2 regions of the Micromonospora sp. CNZ299 genome follow, and region 2 is predicted to be linked to the other one. Evidence: riboswitches for the same ligand, from Rfam matches in the RefSeq annotation. Region 2 holds a riboswitch; the other holds the start of a gene.

Region 1 (8,232 bases), 2.6 Mb from region 2:
AGCATCGGATGCGCGCGCTGCGGTTGCGGGAGTGGAAGTCGGAACCGGAGTTGGTCGAGGTCCCCGACCCGACGCCCGGGCCGGGTCAGGTGGTGGTCCGGATCGGCGGCGCCGGCGCCTGCCATTCCGACCTGCACCTGATGGACGACTTCGAGCCGGGCGCCATGCCCTGGAACCCACCGTTCACCCTCGGCCACGAGAACGCTGGCTGGGTGCACGCCCTCGGTGACGGCGTGACCGGGCTGTCCGTCGGGCAACCAGTAGCCGTCTTCGGCCCGTGGGGCTGTGGCACCTGCGCCCGCTGCCGGGTCGGCGTCGACCCGTACTGCGAGAACCCTGCCGGTGCACCGGTGCCGAGCGGGGGTGGCGGGCTCGGACTGGACGGCGGCATGGCCGAGTTCGAGCTGGTCCCGGACGCCCGGCACGTCGTACCCCTTCCCGAGGGGCTGGATCCGGTGGACGCCGCGCCGCTGACCGACGCGGGCCTCACCCCGTACCACGCCGTCCGGCGGTCCTGGTCGAAGCTGCCGCCGGGCAGCACGGCAGTGGTCATCGGGGTCGGCGGGCTGGGGCATGTGGGCGTGCAGATCCTCAAGGCCACCACAGCCGCGCGGGTCATCGCGGTGGACACCCGCGCCGAGGCGCTGCGGCTGGCCGAGGAGTGCGGCGCCGACCACACCGTGATGTCGGGTCCGACCGCCGCCGAGGAGATCCGCGAGGCAACCGGCGGTCGGGGTGCCGACGTGGTGCTGGACTTCGTCGGTGCGGACGCCACCATGGCGCTCGGTGTGGCGGCGGCCCGCACGGTGGGTGACCTGACCATCGTGGGCATCGGAGGGGGCACCGTGGCGGTGTCGTTCTTCTCCGTGCCGTACGAGGTGAGCATCGCGACCACCTACTGGGGCAGTCGCCCGGAGCTGGTCGAGGTGCTCGATCTGGGTGCCCGTGGCCTCATCCGGCCGAGGACCACCACCTTCGCCCTGGACGACGCCCTCGACGCGTACCGGCAGATGCGCGACGGCACACTGGACGGCCGCGCGGTGATCGTGCCCTGAGCCCGGCGGACCCCGGTCAGCCGGCCTTGATCAGGCCGCGTACGTAGGCGGCCTGGCCCACGTGTTGCAGGTCGTCCTCGGCGACGCTGACCAGTCGGACGCCGAGGGTGACCGGCGGGTCCCACGCCTCGTCGACCACCCGGTCCAGGTCCGCCGGGCGCAGGCCGGCCACGAACGATCCGGTACGCGACGCGACCGCCTCGTAGTAGTCGATCAGCGCCTGTGCGCTCTCCGGTCGCACTGCGGCGACCTGCGCGGGCGAGTGCCCGTAGCCGGTGTTGTCGGGGTCGGCGGTGAGGCCGAACCGGCCCGCCCAGTCGCCGCTCACCCAGATCTGCTCGGCGTCAAGCAGGTCGGCGACGTGATGGTCCTGCACCCGGGTGAGGTGCCAGACCAGCCAACCGATCGAGTTGGTGCCCGGCCCGGGCTCGTGGCGCAGTTGCTCCGGGCTGAGCCCGTCGACCGCCGCGCGGACGAGGTCGGGCAGCCGGTCGTATGTCTCGGTCAGCAGGTCACTCACGTCCACCGGGCACGCCTCCTGGTCGGTTTCGCACCAGGTACCGCCGGAGACGGGCGCTCAAACCTCGGCCGCTACGGTGATCGAATGGTCGCGGCGTTGGAGTTGTATCTGGACCCGGACGCCAGCCGCCGCATCCGGGTGCTGTGGGATGCGCTGGAGGCCGAGGGCGTCCAGAGCATGCGTTCGCTGCTGGAGCGGCGCCACCGACCGCACGTCTCTCTCGCGGTGGCGCCCCGCTTCGACCCGGAGCAGGTCGCCGAGGCGCTGCAAGGGACGGTGGTCGCGGCCCCGCTGCGCCTCGACTTCCAGCACGCCGGCCAGTTCGTCGGTCGGGTGCTCTGGCTCGGCCCGGCGCCCACCCCGGAGCTGCTGGCCCACCAACGCCTGGTGTCGGACCGGCTCGCCGCCGCCGGCATCCCGCTGGCCGAGCACTACCAGCCGGGTCGCTGGGTGCCGCACTGCACGCTCTCCATGCGGGTGCCGAACGCGCTGATGGCCGCCGCGGTGCGGCGCTGTCTGGAGGTGTTGCCGCTGGCCGCGACCGTGGTCGGCGCGGCGCTCACCGACCACGCGCGCGGCATCGCCCATCCACTGCCCTGAGCACTGTCCAGGGGTCTGCCCCCTGACGGGCGCGGGAGGCAACCACAAAATGTCCGGTTTGGCGGGCGACAGTCGGGAAATTGAAAACAAGCGGTGGTGACGCGGCCCGACGTGGGATGGTTCGACGTGGATGCCGTACCGGTGGTGACCTGCCCGAGCGCGGGTGGCCCGGCCGGTGGCACGGGCGCACCCCGTGTCGCCGAGGCGGCTTCGACGAGGAGAGGCAGTGCCTATGCAGGCTCAGCGCAGGCCACCGCGCGCGGAGCGGAGCCAGACCCGGGACGACCGGACCGGGGGCGGAATGACCGGGGCGGCCACGCCACTGACGATCTGGGCCGCGGCCGTGCTGCTCGGCCGGATCAGTGCCGGCGACGACGACGTCGACGACGAACGGCACATCCTGCGCGGCATCGAGTGATCCCGGCCGCGCGGCTCACAGCCAGCCGCGCCGCTTGAAGATCAGGTAGAGGGTGCCGCAGACCAGCAGCATCAGCAACAACGCGAACAGGTAGCCGAAGCGCCAGTTCAACTCCGGCATGTGGACGAAGTTCATCCCGTACACGGTGCCGATGAGCGTGGGAGCGAACAGGATCGCCGCCCAGGACGAGACCTTCTTCAGCTCCTCGTTCTGCGCGTAGCTGGCCGCGGTGAGGCTGCGCATCTCCTCGTTCTGCTGCTGCGAGACGAGCGTGGCGTTGACGGTGAGGATGTTCTGCAACAGGTGCCGGAACCCGTCCACCCGCTCCACGACCTGGGTCAGGTGGTCGGTGACGTCGCGCAGGTAGCGGCGCAGCTCCTCGTCCCTGCTGCCGCTGCCAGCGCCGTCGGCCAGCGCGTCGAGCACCGTGAGCAGGGGGCGGGCGGCCCGCTGGAACTGGATGACCTCGCGGCTGAGCCCGTAGATGCGCCGGCTCGCGTTCGGGTCGCCACCGAACACTTCGGTCTCGATCTCGTCGATGTCGTTCTCCAGCCCGGCCACCACCGGCGCGTACCCGTCGACGACCTGGTCGAGGATCGCGTACAGCACCGACTCCGGACCCCGGGCGAGCATGTGCGCCTCGGTCTCCAGCCGCCGCCGCACCGCGGCCAGATCCGGTGCCTCGCCGTGCCGGACGGTGACCACGAAGCCCGGCCCGATGAACAGGTGCAGTTCGGAGAACTCGACCTCCTCGCGGAGGTCTTCGTAGCGGGCGGCACGCAGCACCACGAACAGGGTCTCCCCGTACCGTTCCAGCTTGGGTCGCTGGTGGGCGTTGATCGCGTCCTCGACCGCCAGGTCGTGCAACCGGAACTCCCGGGCCAGCGACGTGATCTGCTCGATGTCGGGCCGGTACAACCCGATCCAGGCCATCGCGCCGTCCTGCTCCTGCAGACAGCGGTACGTCTCGGCGAGGCCGGACGGCGAGGCGATCCGGTGCCCTCGGATGTAGACCGCGCTGTCCACCAGACCGCTGGGGGGCGGAGTGGCCGACTCCGTGGACGGCGGCACGCCCACCCTGGTCTCGTACTCGTCGAGTTGGCGACCGAAGCCACCACCCGGGCGGAAGCGACGGCCACCGACCATGCCCAGTCCCCTCCCCCCGGCGACGCCCGGCACGGCGCACGCCCGCCGACCCGGGGGCGCTGCTTCCCCCCTGCCCCGGGCCCGAAACCCGCCGCGGCGCCGGCTGGGTTCCGCGCACCGGCGGGCGCCCGCCGTACGGCGGGCGGATACTCACGGTGACGAGGAGCCCGACCCACGCCGCCGGCCACACGTCCACGCCGGCTGACCTGCGGTGCCGGGCACCTCGTCGCGCACGGTGAGCGTGCTCATAACGACTGGACGACCCACCGGTGCCTGCTGCTAGCCTCGGCCCAGGTCATGAGCGCCAGCGCGAAGCCCCGGCTCGCTGGCCGGCAACCCTCCTCCGCGGTGGGGTGCCCCGGGTGAAGACCAGGCACCGGCACGACGTCGGTGCAAGCGTGGCCTGGCACCCAGGTCAGCACAGACCCGGGAGAACCATGCGCATCCTCAGCACCGCCCCACCGACCGACGTCGCAGAACTCCGCGCCGGTTGGCCCTCGCCGGCACTGACCCGGCGACGGCACGTGGACATGATGCGAATGTGCAGCGCCGCCTGTCGCGGCATGACGCACTAGCGCAGCACTTCTCCCGAACCCTCTCCCTCACCGGTACGCCCATCGGGCGCACCGTCGGCGACGCACACCCGTGCGTGCCGAGACACGACCTCTCGGAGACACCCGTGCGACTTCTTCCTGCCCTGACCCGTGCCGCCGCCCTCGGCGCGGCCACCATCCTGGCCGCCACCGCGCTCACCGCCTGCGGCGACGACAGTTCGTCCGACGCCACCGCCAACCCGTACGGCCTGGCCCAGCCGGGCGTGCTGCGGGCCGGCACCCTGACCGACGCCCCGCCGAACGTCTTCCTCAAGGACGGGAAGTTCACCGGCTTCGACAACGACCTGTTGACCGCTGTGGCCGGCAAGCTCGGCCTCACCGTGGAGTTCGTCGGCACCGACTTCTCCGCGTTGCTCTCCCAGGTCAACAACCGCAAGTTCGACGTCGGCAGCTCCTCGATCACCATCACCGAGGCGCGGAAGAAGACAGTCGACTTCGGCAACGGCTACGACTTCGGCTACTTCGGCCTGGACGTCCCGGCCGGCTCCCCGATCACCGGCTTCGACCAGCTCGCCGGCAAGCGGGTCGTGGTGGTGCAGGGCACCGTCCAGGACGACTACGCCAGCGGAAAGCAGCTCGACCCGGTGCGGGTGCCGGACTACAACGGAGCGATCAACCAGCTCAAGGCCGGCACCGCCGACGCGTGGATCGCCCCGGCCGAGATCGGCGAGAAGTCGGCCGCCGACAGCAACGGCAAGATCACCGTGGCGGCCAAGCAGCTCAGCCCGACGCCGACCGCGTACGCCGTCGCCAAGGGCAGCGACAAGCTGCGCGAGGCGCTGAACAAGGGCCTCGACGAGGTCATCGCGGACGGCACGTGGAGCCGGTTGCAGGCGCAGTACTACCCGGGCCGGCCGATCCCGGCGGACTTCACGCCGGGCAGCGGCACCGTGGCGGCACCGTCCGCGTCCGTTGCGCCGTCGGCGTCCACGTCCGTTGCGCCGTCGGCGTCCACGTCGACCGCGTCCTGAACCGGTGACGAGCGAGCAGGGCGGTAGGAGAGGCAACCGATGGATCCGTTGAGCACCCTGTGGGAAACCTTCTTCGACTGGGACGCGATGGGCGAGGCGCTGCCCGAGATGCTGACCGTCGGGCTGCCCAACACGCTGATCCTGGCGGTCTCCGCCGCCCTGCTCGGCTCGGTGCTGGGCCTGCTGCTGGCCGTCGCCGGAATCTCCCGCAGCCGGTGGCTGCGCTGGCCGGCGCGGGTCTACACCGACGTGTTCCGTGGCCTGCCGGCCGCGGCCACGATCCTGCTGATCGGCGTCGGGCTGGCCCCGCTGGGCATGCAGGTCTGGGGACCGGACCCCTACCCGCTGGGGATCCTGGCGCTGTCGCTCATCGCCGCCGCGTACATCGGGGAGATCTTCCGCTCCGGCATCCAGTCGGTGGAGGCCGCCCAGTTGGAGGGTGCCCGTGCTCTCGGCTTCTCCTGGTCCGACTCGATGCGGCTGGTGATCATCCCGCAGGGCATCCGGCGGGTGCTGCCGGCCTGGGTCAACCAGCTCATCGCGCTGATCAAGGACTCCAGTCTGGTCTACTTCCTCGGGCTGGTGGCCAGCCAGCGGGAGCTGTTCCGGATCGGGCAGGACTACGCGGCCACCACCGGCAACGAGTCGGCGCTGCTGCTGGCAGGGGTGTTCTACCTGGCGCTGACCGTCCCGCTGACGCACGTCGTCAACTGGATCGACCGACGGCTGCGCAACGGTCGGCCGGCCGCCGCGCCGACCGACGAGGACGACGAAGACACCACCCCGGCGTACGTCCCGACCGAAGGAGACCGGCGATGATCACCGACACGACCACCTCGGTCAGCCTCGACGTCCGCGACGTGCACCTCGCCTTCGGGCCGAACCGGGTGCTGCGCGGCGTCGACCTCACGGTGCCGCGCGGAGCCACGGCCTGCGTGATCGGCCCGTCCGGGTCGGGCAAGTCCACACTGCTGCGCACCATCAACCGGCTGATCGAGCCGGACCGTGGCGACGTGCTGCTGGACGGACGCAGCGTGCTGGGCGACGACCCGGACGTGCTGCGGCAGCGGGTCGGCATGGTGTTCCAGCAGTTCAACCTCTTCCCGCACATGAGCGTGCTGCGCAACGTCACCCTCGCGCTGCGCCGGCTCCGCAAGCTCGGCGAGGACGAGGCGGAGTCCGTGGCACGGGCCCAGTTGGAGCTGGTGGGGTTGGCCGGCAAGGCCAACTCCCGACCAGCTCAGCTCTCCGGCGGTCAGCAGCAGCGGGTCGCGATCGCCCGGGCGCTGGCACTTCGACCCGAGGTGATGCTCTTCGACGAGGCCACCTCCGCGCTCGACCCGGAGCTGGTCAAGGGCGTCCTCGCGGTGATGGCCGACCTGTCCGCCGCTGGCATGACCATGGTGGTGGTCACCCACGAGATGGGCTTCGCCCGGCAGGTGGCCGACACCGTGGCCTTCATGGACCGGGGCGTGGTGCTGGAGGCCGGTCCGCCCGGGCAGGTCTTCGAGCGGGCCGAGCATCCTCGGCTGCGCCGGTTCCTCGCCCAGGTGCTCTGAGCCGACCGGGAGCAGGGGCGCAGGTCGTCACTCGTTGGGTCCGCGGCCCAGCAGCCGGATCTCCTCGTTGTCCAGCGCGGCCTGGAGCTCCTGAAGCACGAGATCGTCGATCTCCCGGTTGTCCCGCAGTCGGGTGACCTCCCGACGCTTGTGAGCGAGGACCCCGAGGCGCAGCCTGCGTTCCAGCCGGCGCTCCTCGGCCGTGCTCCCGCCACTCTCGTTGAGGTCCGCCAGATGCCGCTGGTACTCGGCTTCCAACCTCTGCACCGCCTCCTGCTGGGCGCCAATCTCGGCGGCGACCCGGGGAAGAGCGGCCAGGCCCACCTCCGTGGCCCGCCGCCGGGCGTTGCGGGTCTCGTCGACGCGTTCCGGGTCGCCGGTCAGCCGGGCCCAGCGCACCACCAGCGGCAGGGTGGTGCCCTGAATGAGCATGATCAGCACGATCACCAGCGCGGTGACGAAGATGATCAGGTCTCGTTCGACCACCGGCCGACCGGAGGCCGTCATCGTCGGGACGGCCAGGGCCGCGGCGAGCGACACGGCGCCCCGGAAACCGGCCCAGCCGGCAACTGTTCCCACCCGCCAGCTCGACGGCCCCTGGCTCGGGTCGAGGATCCGGCGGCGCCGCAACTTCGCGACCTGTGCGGTCAGGTAGACGAATGCCAGGCGGGTGCCGACGACGGCCAGGGTGACCATCACCACGATCAGCAGAGCCCGCTGGGCCGAGGTGCTGGTGATGCCCCGGACCGCGCGAGGAATCTGCGTGCCGAGCAGGACGAACAGACCGCCGTTGATCAGGAACGTGGACAGGTCCCAGAACGCGTACGCCAGCACCCGGGACCGGGCGCGGATCACCCGGGGGCCGGCATAGGCCAGCACCAGGCCGGCGACCACCACCGCCAGCACACCGCTGGCGTGCACCGAGTCGGCGAGCAGGAATGCGCCGAACGGTGTCAGCACGCTGAGTGCGCCCTCGCGCAGCGGATCGTCGAGCCGTTTGCGGATCAGCACCACGGCGGCCCCCACCAGCAGACCGGCGACCACCCCACCGACGCTGGCACCGACGAACTCCTCGCCGATGCCCAGCACGCCCGGCTCCGCGCTCTGGCTGAGCAGGCCCACGGCCACGGCGAAGACCACCAGTGCGGTGCCGTCATTGATCAGGCTCTCCGCGTGCAGGGTGGTGAGAAGCTTCCGGGGCAGCCGTTTGGCGAGACCGGTGACCGCCGCCGCGTCGGTCGGGGCGAGGACCGCGCCCAGCACCCAGGCGGCGGCGGGGTTCACCCCGAACGCCTGCGCGGTCAACGACACCGTGACCATGGTGAGCACCACCAGGACCACGGCCAGCA
Region 2 (8,232 bases):
GAAGGCGAACGGAACGTCGAAGATGACCAGGAAGATGCCGATGCCGACCGCGTCGATGAAGGCGACCAGCACTGTCGCGCGGACGTAGGCGCCGAGCGTGTGCCAGGAGGCGCGGCCCGCGTCGTCGACCTTCCACCGAGCGGCGACCGGCAGGAGCCGGACCAGGAAACGCCAGATCCGGTTGCCGTCGCGCAGGAAGAAGAACGTCGCGAAGAGCACCAGCAGCGTGCCGGTCAGCACCTCCGCCAGCGTCGCGGCCGTGCTCAGCGCGCCGCTGGTGAACTTCGAGGTGTTGTCGTTGATCCAGGCCTGCGCCTCGTCGATGTAGCGGTCGAGTTGGCCGTCGGAGAGGTGCAGCGGGCCCGTCTTCAGCCAGTCCTGAATCTGCCGCACGCCCTCCGAGGACTTCTCGCTGAGCTCCGGCACACCACGGATGAACTCGTTGACCACCAGCGTCAGCGTGCCGATCACCGCGGCCAGGCCGCCGACCAGCACCACCGCCGTCGCCAGTGACCGGGGCAGTCGGGCCCGCAGCAGCCAGCCCACCGCCGGCGCGAGCAGCGCGGAGAGCAGCAGTGCGATGGCCAGCGGGATGATCACGATCTTGATCGTGCCGACGATCCGGAGCAGGGCCCAGGCCACCACACCGATCACGATCAGGCGCCAGCACCACGCGGCGGCGATCCGCAGCCCATGCGGGACGTCGGCGTCATCCCGGCTGGAGGTCGAGCTGTGCAGGTCCACCGGAGGCTCCGCGCCGAAGACCGAGGCGCTCGGCGGTGCGGTCGGCCCCGGAACGGCCGGCGACGCCACCCGGGCGGCGTCGGACACGCCGCTCAACTCCTCGCTCGTGCTGCCCTCGTCGGAGCGCGCCGGCTCCTGTCGTGACTGGTAGGCGCGGCGCAGCCGCCCGCGTACCCGCTCGAAGCGGCTCAAGCGCACCTCCTGGCAGAAGAAATCGGTCCGCCCACGGCGACAGGTCGGACAGCATACGTCCGTTGCCGACACCGTAGGGCAGTTCCGCCACACATTGCCCTCGCCACCACCGGCGTAACCACCGGCGGCCGGCCGTCGGCCACACGGTAGCGTCTGCGGCGTGACCGTCGACAACGATCTCGACGCTGGCCTGCCGATCCGCCTGCTGCACGACCGGGTGCTGGTGCGGATGGAGGGCAGCGAGGGCGAACGTCGCTCCACCGCCGGCATCGTCATCCCGGCGACCGCCCAGGTCGGCAAGCGCCTCGCCTGGGCCACCGCCGTGGGGGTGGGCCCGAACGTCCGCGCCATCGTCTCCGGCGACCGGGTGCTCTTCGACCCGGACGACCGCTCCGAGGTCGAGCTGCACGGCCGCGGGTACGTGCTGCTGCGCGAGCGGGACGTGCACGCCGTGGCCGCCGAGCGGATCGAGAACGACCCCACCGGCCTCTACCTCTGACGCACCTCCCCGGGCCACCACGCCCCGCCGCGCGCCGTTTGCCCGGCCGCACGACGGGAAGCCATCCGGCGACCGTGGCCCTGGGGAGGGACGATGCCGGTATTCGTTAAGAAGTTGTTGACCTGGGGCAGCGTCGCGTTCCTGATCTACTTCGTGGCCTTCCGGCCGGACGGCGCCGCACAGATGTTCAAGGCGATCGGGGCGGCGCTGATCGCGATGTTCCAGGGTTTCGGTGACTTCCTCACCACCCTGATGACCTGAGCTGGGCCGCCGGCCGGCCGTCAGGGGTGATTCGGCGGCCAGGGCGCGGGCGGTCGCAGGGCAGCGGGCCAGCCGGACGGGGCGTAGCCCACCGGAGGCGCGGCAGGGGCCAGCACCACCGGAATCGGCACCACCGGCTCGTCCGGTGCGTCCACCGGGCGCTGCGTACCGTCCGGGAAGCGCAGGTGGTAGCGGCTGCCGTCCCAGACCCCGGTCGGGGCCTGCGGGTCCCGGCCGACGAAGAACGACCGGTACGCGGTGATCGCGTCCAGCAGCTCCCGCTCCTCTCGCGCGCTCCGGTCCTGGTCGGCAGGCTTGCGGTCCAGGCCGCGCAGCGTGCCGTCACGCAACAGGGCCAGCCGGGTGGCGGCGGACTGGTAGCCGCGCATGGCGCGCACCCCGGCGTCGCCGGCGACCCGCCGGGCCCACCTGCGGGCCGCGTGCCGCCGGCCGAGGCTGCTCAGCGCAGCCACCTCGGGCGGGCTCAGCCAGCCGGCGCGTACGTAGTCCGGCAGGGTCCGCTCGGTGAGCCGCCCCTCCCAGGCGCGCAGCCACACCGCCAGCCCCACCATCCCGAAGAACACCGGCACCATCAGGCCCAGGAAGCCGTACAGCATGATCAACGCCTGGCCGGTGGCCTGGGTCAGCGTGGGCAGCAGGTTCCACGTGCCGTGCAACATCATCGCCAGCAGCAGGCCGCCGATCGGGGCGAGCACCCGGACCCGCCGGTCGGCCGTCCGCGCCGCGATGCCCAGCCCCACACCGGTCATCGAGGTGAAGAGCGGGTGAGCGAACCCGAACAGCAGGATCCGCAGGATGAAGATCGCGATGACCTGCTGGATGCCGGTGGCCGGGCCGTACCGGTCGACACCGGACGCGTAGCCCAACCCGCCCAGGTAGAGGATGTTCTCCACCATGGCGAAGCCGACCGCGGACAGCCCGCAGTAGACCAGGCCGTCGGTGATCCCGGACCACTCGCGGCGGCGGAACACCAGCAGCAGGATCGGGCCGAGCGCCTTGGTCAGCTCCTCGATGAACGGCGCCACCAGCACCCCGGTGAGCGCGGACGGCAGACCCCAGTCCTCGAAGCGGTTGGCCGCGAAGTCGTTCACCGTGAGCGAGGCGGCGGTGGAGACGAACGCTCCCCAGGCGAAGCAGAAGATCAGATATTTCAGCGGCTCCGGTTCGTACCGGTCCAGCCAGAGGAAGCAGGCGACCAGCACCGGCACCGGCAGGATGGCGGCGGCCACCCCGATCAGCAGGGCCTGCACGCCGAGCGACTGGCCGAGCGTGAAGACCATGAACACCGCGCAGGCGGCGATGAGCAGCACCACCCCAGCCAGCGCCAGGAACCGTCGCCAGCCCAGTCGGCGCAGCGGCATCCGGGGTGCCTCGCCGACGGACGGGGCCGCTGGCGCGGGCGACGACGGCAGGGGTGAACCGGGCGGGGTGTCGGCCATGCGGTCAGCGTAGCGATCTGCCGCCGGCTGGTCCGGTCGCATCGGCAGCCGCTATGCTGCCGGCAGGTCACGAGCGCCAGCGTCAAGCCCCGGCTTGCTGGCCGGCAACCCTCGTCGAGTTCGCGGTGGGGTGCCCCGGGTGATGACCGGGCCCAGCCCGATCGGTGTGCTGGGCAAGCGCGGACCCCGTCCCGATGCCGCACCCGGGGTCCCTGACCCCGGAGGTTCCGGCGTGTCCGTCACCCTTGTCTCCTCGCTGCCCATCCGCGTCGACGCCGCGCCCCGGCCGGCCTCGTCGCGACCGCTGGACGTCCTCGGCGTACCGGGCGAGATCAACCTGGACTACGCGGCCAGCGCACCGTGCGCGCGGGCCGCCGCCGACGCGGTGACCGAGCTGCTGCCCTGGTACGCGAGCGTGCATCGTGGGGCGGGAGCGCTGTCCCGGCGCTGCACCCTCGCCTACGAGCAGGCCCGCCAGACGGTCGGTGACTTCTTCGGCGGCCGCGCCGACGACCACGTGATCTTCACCCGCAACACGACCGATGCGCTCAACCTGCTGGCGCGGGCCCTGCCGGCCGGCACGACAGTGGTCACCAACGCCTCCGAGCACCACGCCAACCTGCTGCCCTGGCCGCGCGGCTCGGTGCGGTTGCCGGTGCCCACCGACCCCGACGCGGCGGTACGCGACCTCGCCGCCGCCCTCACCGAGCTGCGCCGGGGCAGCAACCCGGCGCTGCCGGTGCTGGTCGCGGTGACCGGTGCCAGCAACGTGACAGGTGAGCTGTGGCCGGTCGCCGAGCTGGCCCGGGTGGCACACCGGCACGGCGCCCGGATCGTGCTGGACGCCGCGCAACTCGCCCCGCACGTCCCGGTCGACCTGCTCGCCCTCGACGTCGACTATCTGGCCGTGTCCGGCCACAAGCTGTACGCGCCGTTCGGTGCGGGTGTGCTCATCGGCCGGGCGGACTGGCTGGACGACGCCCCGCCGTACCTGGCCGGTGGTGGTGCCACCAGCCACGTCGGGCCGGCGACCCACGACGTGACCTGGGCGACCGGCCCGGCCCGGCACGAGGGCGGCACCCCGAACCTGCTCGGCGCGGTGGCGCTGGCAGCCGTGTGTGCGGCGCTCGACGACGCCGACCGGGCCGCACTGGCCGCCCACGAGCAGGCGCTGCTGGCTCGACTGCGCTCCGGCATCGCCGCCCTGCCGCACGTCGTGGAGCTGCGCACCTTCGGTCCGGACGCGCCCCGGGTCGGGATCGTCTCGTTCGTGGTCGCCGGCTGGGAATCCGGCGACGTGGCCGCACGGCTGGCGGCCGAGCACCACATCGGCGTACGCGACGGCTTGTTCTGCGCTCACCCGCTGGCCCGGCGGCTGCTCACCGAGGCGGCGGGGCGTAGCGGTCGGCGGGACCTGCCGCCCACCGCGCTGCGTGCCAGCATCGGCCTGGGCAGCACGGCGGCCCAGGTGGACCGGCTGCTCGCCGCGCTCGCCGAGCTGGGCTGAGGCCTCCGCGCGACTCGCTCAACCGACCGGCGGGGCGGTGGGTGGTTTCGGCGCCTCGCCCGGCTCGGCGGGCTCTCCGACGGGGCGCTCCTGCTCACCGAAGGCGGTGCGGATCCACCGGTTCGCCTCCTCCTGTTCGATTCCGGAGGCCACCAGCAGGTCGCTCGCGGTGGTCCGGATCTGGGCGACCACCACACTGCCGGAGAAGCCGACCCCGTCGCCGTACGCTCGCCCGGCCTCGCTGACGGCCCGAAGCGACCGCTCGCGGGCCTTCTCCGGTTCCTCGCCGGCAGCGAACTCGTGTTTGAGCAGCCGGACCGACTCGGCGAGGTGGTTGATCGCGTCCGGCATCGGATCGGGCACCGGTTCCTCGTCCTCGACCAGGGTCACGGACCTGCGGATCAGCGTGCCGCTGTTGCGCATCGCCCGGTCGATCGGGTCGGCCGCCTCCGCGTAGTGGGTCAACTCGTCGCGGCGGTGCCACCGGGCCGGGGAGAGGGTGGCTGTCTCCTTCGCGCCCTCGATCGCCTCCCCCAGCGTGGCCAGCTCCTCCTTGTTGTTGCGCAGCCGGTCCAGTGCCCGCTGGATGCCGGCGCGGTCCCGGTTGCGCAGCCCGTCGGCGGTGGCGTCGAGTTGGGCGGCGAGCAGGTCCAGCGCCGGCCGGGCGGCCCGGTTGATCACCCGGAGCGGGTTCAGTGGCAGCAGCACAGCCGTGACCAGCAGCGCGATCCCACCGCCGAGGAACGCGTCGACGAAGCGGGGGATCTCCAGGTTCTGGGTCGACGGGCTCAGCGTGACGATCAGCACCGCCGTGGCCGCCGCCTGGATGACGATGGCGACGCTCGCCCCGGCGAAGATCGTGAGCAGGATCGCCACCGTGACCACCAGGCCGAGCTGCCACGCCCCGGTGCCGAGAAAGTAGATCAACAGGTCACCGACGGCCACCCCGACGCCCACCCCGACGATCAACTCCACGGTCCGGCGGAACCGCTGGCCGACCGACGCGGCCAGGGTGCCGACAGCGGAGATCGGCGCGAAAACCGGTTGCGGGTTGCCGAGCAGCCGGTGCGAGACGAAGTACGCCAGCCCGGCAGCCAGCCCGGCCTGCACGGCGAGCCCGCCGGCCATCCGCACCCGGTGCAGCCGGTCGTGCAGGGTGGCCCGGCCGCGATGGCGCAGCTCCTCGGTGGCCTCGGCGATCCGGGCACCGTCGATGTCCACCAGCCCCTTGCGCAGCGCGGTACGTCGCACCATTGGAGGTCGCTTGTCCCGGGCCACGGCCATGGGCGCGACTACCCGTGGTGGGCCCGCTGAATCCTCCCTTCTCGCGCGTCGTGGGCGGATGCGGCAGACTCGGGCGGTGGTTGATCTGCTGGATCGCTGGCGAATCGCGGCCCGGGGCGCCGGTGCGGGTTCGGGCCTGACGTCGACCGGTGCCGGGGAGCAGTTGCTCGCCCGGTGGCGGGAGCCGCACCGGCACCATCACACGGTGGCCCACCTGACGGCGGTGCTCGACGTGGTGGACGAGCACGCCGACCTGGCCGGCCGGCCCGACGTGGTCCGGTTGGCGGCCTGGTTCCACGATGCCGTCTACGACCCCCGGGCCGTCGGCGACGCCAACGAACGCGACAGTGCCGCGCTGGCCGAGAGCGTGCTCGCCGGGCTCGGAGTGCCGGCGCCCACGGCGGCGGAGGTGCGCCGGCTGGTACTGCTCACCGCCGGGCACACCGTGGCACCGGGCGACCTGGACGGCGCCCTGCTGTGCGACGCGGACCTCGCCGTGCTGGCCGCCCCGCCGGCCGATTACGACAGGTACGCGGCAGCCATCCGGCGGGAGTACGCGCACGTGCCGGAGCCGGCCTTCCGGGCCGGGCGGGCTGCGGTGTTGACCGGCCTGCTGGCGCTGCCCGCGCTGTTCCGGCTGCCGCCGCTGGCGGCCCGATGGGAGGAGCCTGCCCGGGACAACGTGCGCCGCGAGCTGGCCGCGCTCAGCGAGGGGTCGACGGGCGCGGGCTGACCAGGTGTTTCGGGCGACGCAGTCCTGCGGAGCGGAGCAACCGGGCCAGCTCCCGGCTCGGCACCACCTGGGCACCGAGCCACACCGCCGCCGCGAACCGGTCGGCCGGAATGTCGTAGTGGTCCCGGTCGAAGCCGCGTCGGGGCGCGCCGAGTGTCTCGGCGAAGGCGTGCAGCTCGGCGTACGAGACGTCGCTGATCAGGTGCGACCAGAGCCGACCGCGCCACGGCCAGGCAGGCCGGTCCAGGTAGAGCATGGTGCCCAAGCTATCCCGCTCAGTTGATCATGTTGATGATCGCCCGATGGCGACCTAGCCTCGGCTGCATGGCCCCCACCAATCTCCTCGACGACCTGCGCGACGCGCTCGGTGGCGACGCCGTGCTCACCGACCCGGACCTGCTGCGGATGCACCAGCGGGACGAGGCCGACCTGTGCGCCGCCGGCACCCCGCTCGTGGTGACCCGTCCGCGCAGCACCGAACAGGTGGTCGCCGTGGTCCGGGCAGCGGCGCGGCACGGCGTACCCGTGGTGCCGCAGGGTGCGCGGACCGGGTTGGCCGGCGCGGCGAACGCGGTGGACGGCGCGGTGGTGTTGAGCACCGTGGCGATGGACGAGATCCGGGAGATCGACCCGGTGAGCCGGATCGCTGTGGTCCAACCCGGGGTGGTCAACGCGGCGCTGGCCGGGGCGGTGGCGAAGCAGGGCCTCTGGTATCCGCCGGATCCCGGCTCCTGGGAGTCGTCGACGATCGGCGGCAACGTGGCCACCAACGCCGGTGGCATGTGCTGTGTGAAGTACGGCGTGACCACCGAGTACGTCCTCGGCCTGGAGGTGGTGCTCGCCTCCGGTGAGGTGCTGCGCACCGGCCGGCGTACGGCCAAGGGGGTGGCCGGGTACGACCTGACCCGGCTCTTCGTCGGCTCGGAGGGCACCCTCGGGGTGATCACCGAGGTGACGGTGGCGTTGCGGCCCGCGCCGGCCGAGTCGCTGACCCTGGTGGCGGTCTTTCCGTCCACTGCGGCGGCCGGCGCTGCGGTGGCCGAGATCGCGGCCCGCGGGCTCACGCCCAGCCTGTTGGAACTGCTCGACCAGACCCACCTGCGGGCGATCGAGGCGTACCAGCCGATGGGGCTGCGGACCGACGCGCAGGCCCTGCTGCTGGCCTCCGTGGACACCGGCACCCGTGCCGCCGACGACCTGGCCGCCCTGGCCGCTGTGTGCGAGACGGCCGGCGCCGACGAGGTCTACGCGGCCACCGACGCGGTGGAGGCGGCGGCGCTGCTCCAGGCCCGCCGGCTGGCCCACCCCGCCATGGAGAAGTTCGCCGCCGACGCCTACCCGGGTGGCAACGGCGGCCTGGTGATCGACGACGTGGCGGTGCCGCGCGGTTCGCTCGCCGCGCTGCTGGACGGGGTGGCCCGCATCGCGGCGGAGTGCGAGGTGCCAATCGGTGTGGTGGGGCACGCCGGGGACGGCAACATGCACCCGAACATCGTGGTCGACCGGGCCGATCCGGCGAGTGTGGAGCGGGGCCGGCGGGCGTTCGACGAGA

The links. A riboswitch is a leader RNA that binds a small molecule or an ion and turns the genes downstream of it on or off. The one in region 2 is predicted to bind S-adenosylmethionine.
Region 1: linked by a shared signal. The riboswitch ahead of CLT68_RS16220 (ABC transporter substrate-binding protein) and the one ahead of CLT68_RS04085 (aminotransferase class V-fold PLP-dependent enzyme) in region 2 are both predicted to bind S-adenosylmethionine.

The regions. Positions count from the first base shown of each region.
Region 1 is NZ_PEFG01000001.1:3,454,029-3,462,260, reverse strand. Features, by position in the region: gene CLT68_RS16240 (NAD(P)-dependent alcohol dehydrogenase) at 9-1,055, shown strand; gene CLT68_RS16235 (mycothiol transferase) at 1,072-1,581, opposite strand; gene CLT68_RS16230 (2'-5' RNA ligase family protein) at 1,660-2,175, shown strand; gene CLT68_RS32600 (hypothetical protein) at 2,402-2,593, shown strand; gene corA (magnesium/cobalt transporter CorA) at 2,609-3,739, opposite strand; SAM riboswitch class IV at 4,033-4,144, shown strand; gene CLT68_RS16220 (ABC transporter substrate-binding protein) at 4,419-5,324, shown strand; gene CLT68_RS16215 (amino acid ABC transporter permease) at 5,364-6,143, shown strand; gene CLT68_RS16210 (amino acid ABC transporter ATP-binding protein) at 6,140-6,883, shown strand; gene CLT68_RS16205 (Na+/H+ antiporter) at 6,911-8,232, opposite strand, start outside.
Region 2 is NZ_PEFG01000001.1:844,286-852,517, forward strand. Features, by position in the region: gene CLT68_RS04070 (AI-2E family transporter) at 1-936, opposite strand, end outside; gene CLT68_RS04075 (GroES family chaperonin) at 1,097-1,435, shown strand; gene CLT68_RS33060 (hypothetical protein) at 1,529-1,696, shown strand; gene CLT68_RS04080 (PrsW family intramembrane metalloprotease) at 1,717-3,198, opposite strand; SAM riboswitch class IV at 3,222-3,342, shown strand; gene CLT68_RS04085 (aminotransferase class V-fold PLP-dependent enzyme) at 3,419-4,663, shown strand; gene CLT68_RS04090 (FUSC family protein) at 4,682-5,917, opposite strand; gene CLT68_RS04095 (HD domain-containing protein) at 6,024-6,680, shown strand; gene CLT68_RS04100 (DUF4031 domain-containing protein) at 6,652-6,936, opposite strand; gene CLT68_RS04105 (FAD-linked oxidase C-terminal domain-containing protein) at 7,005-8,232, shown strand, end outside.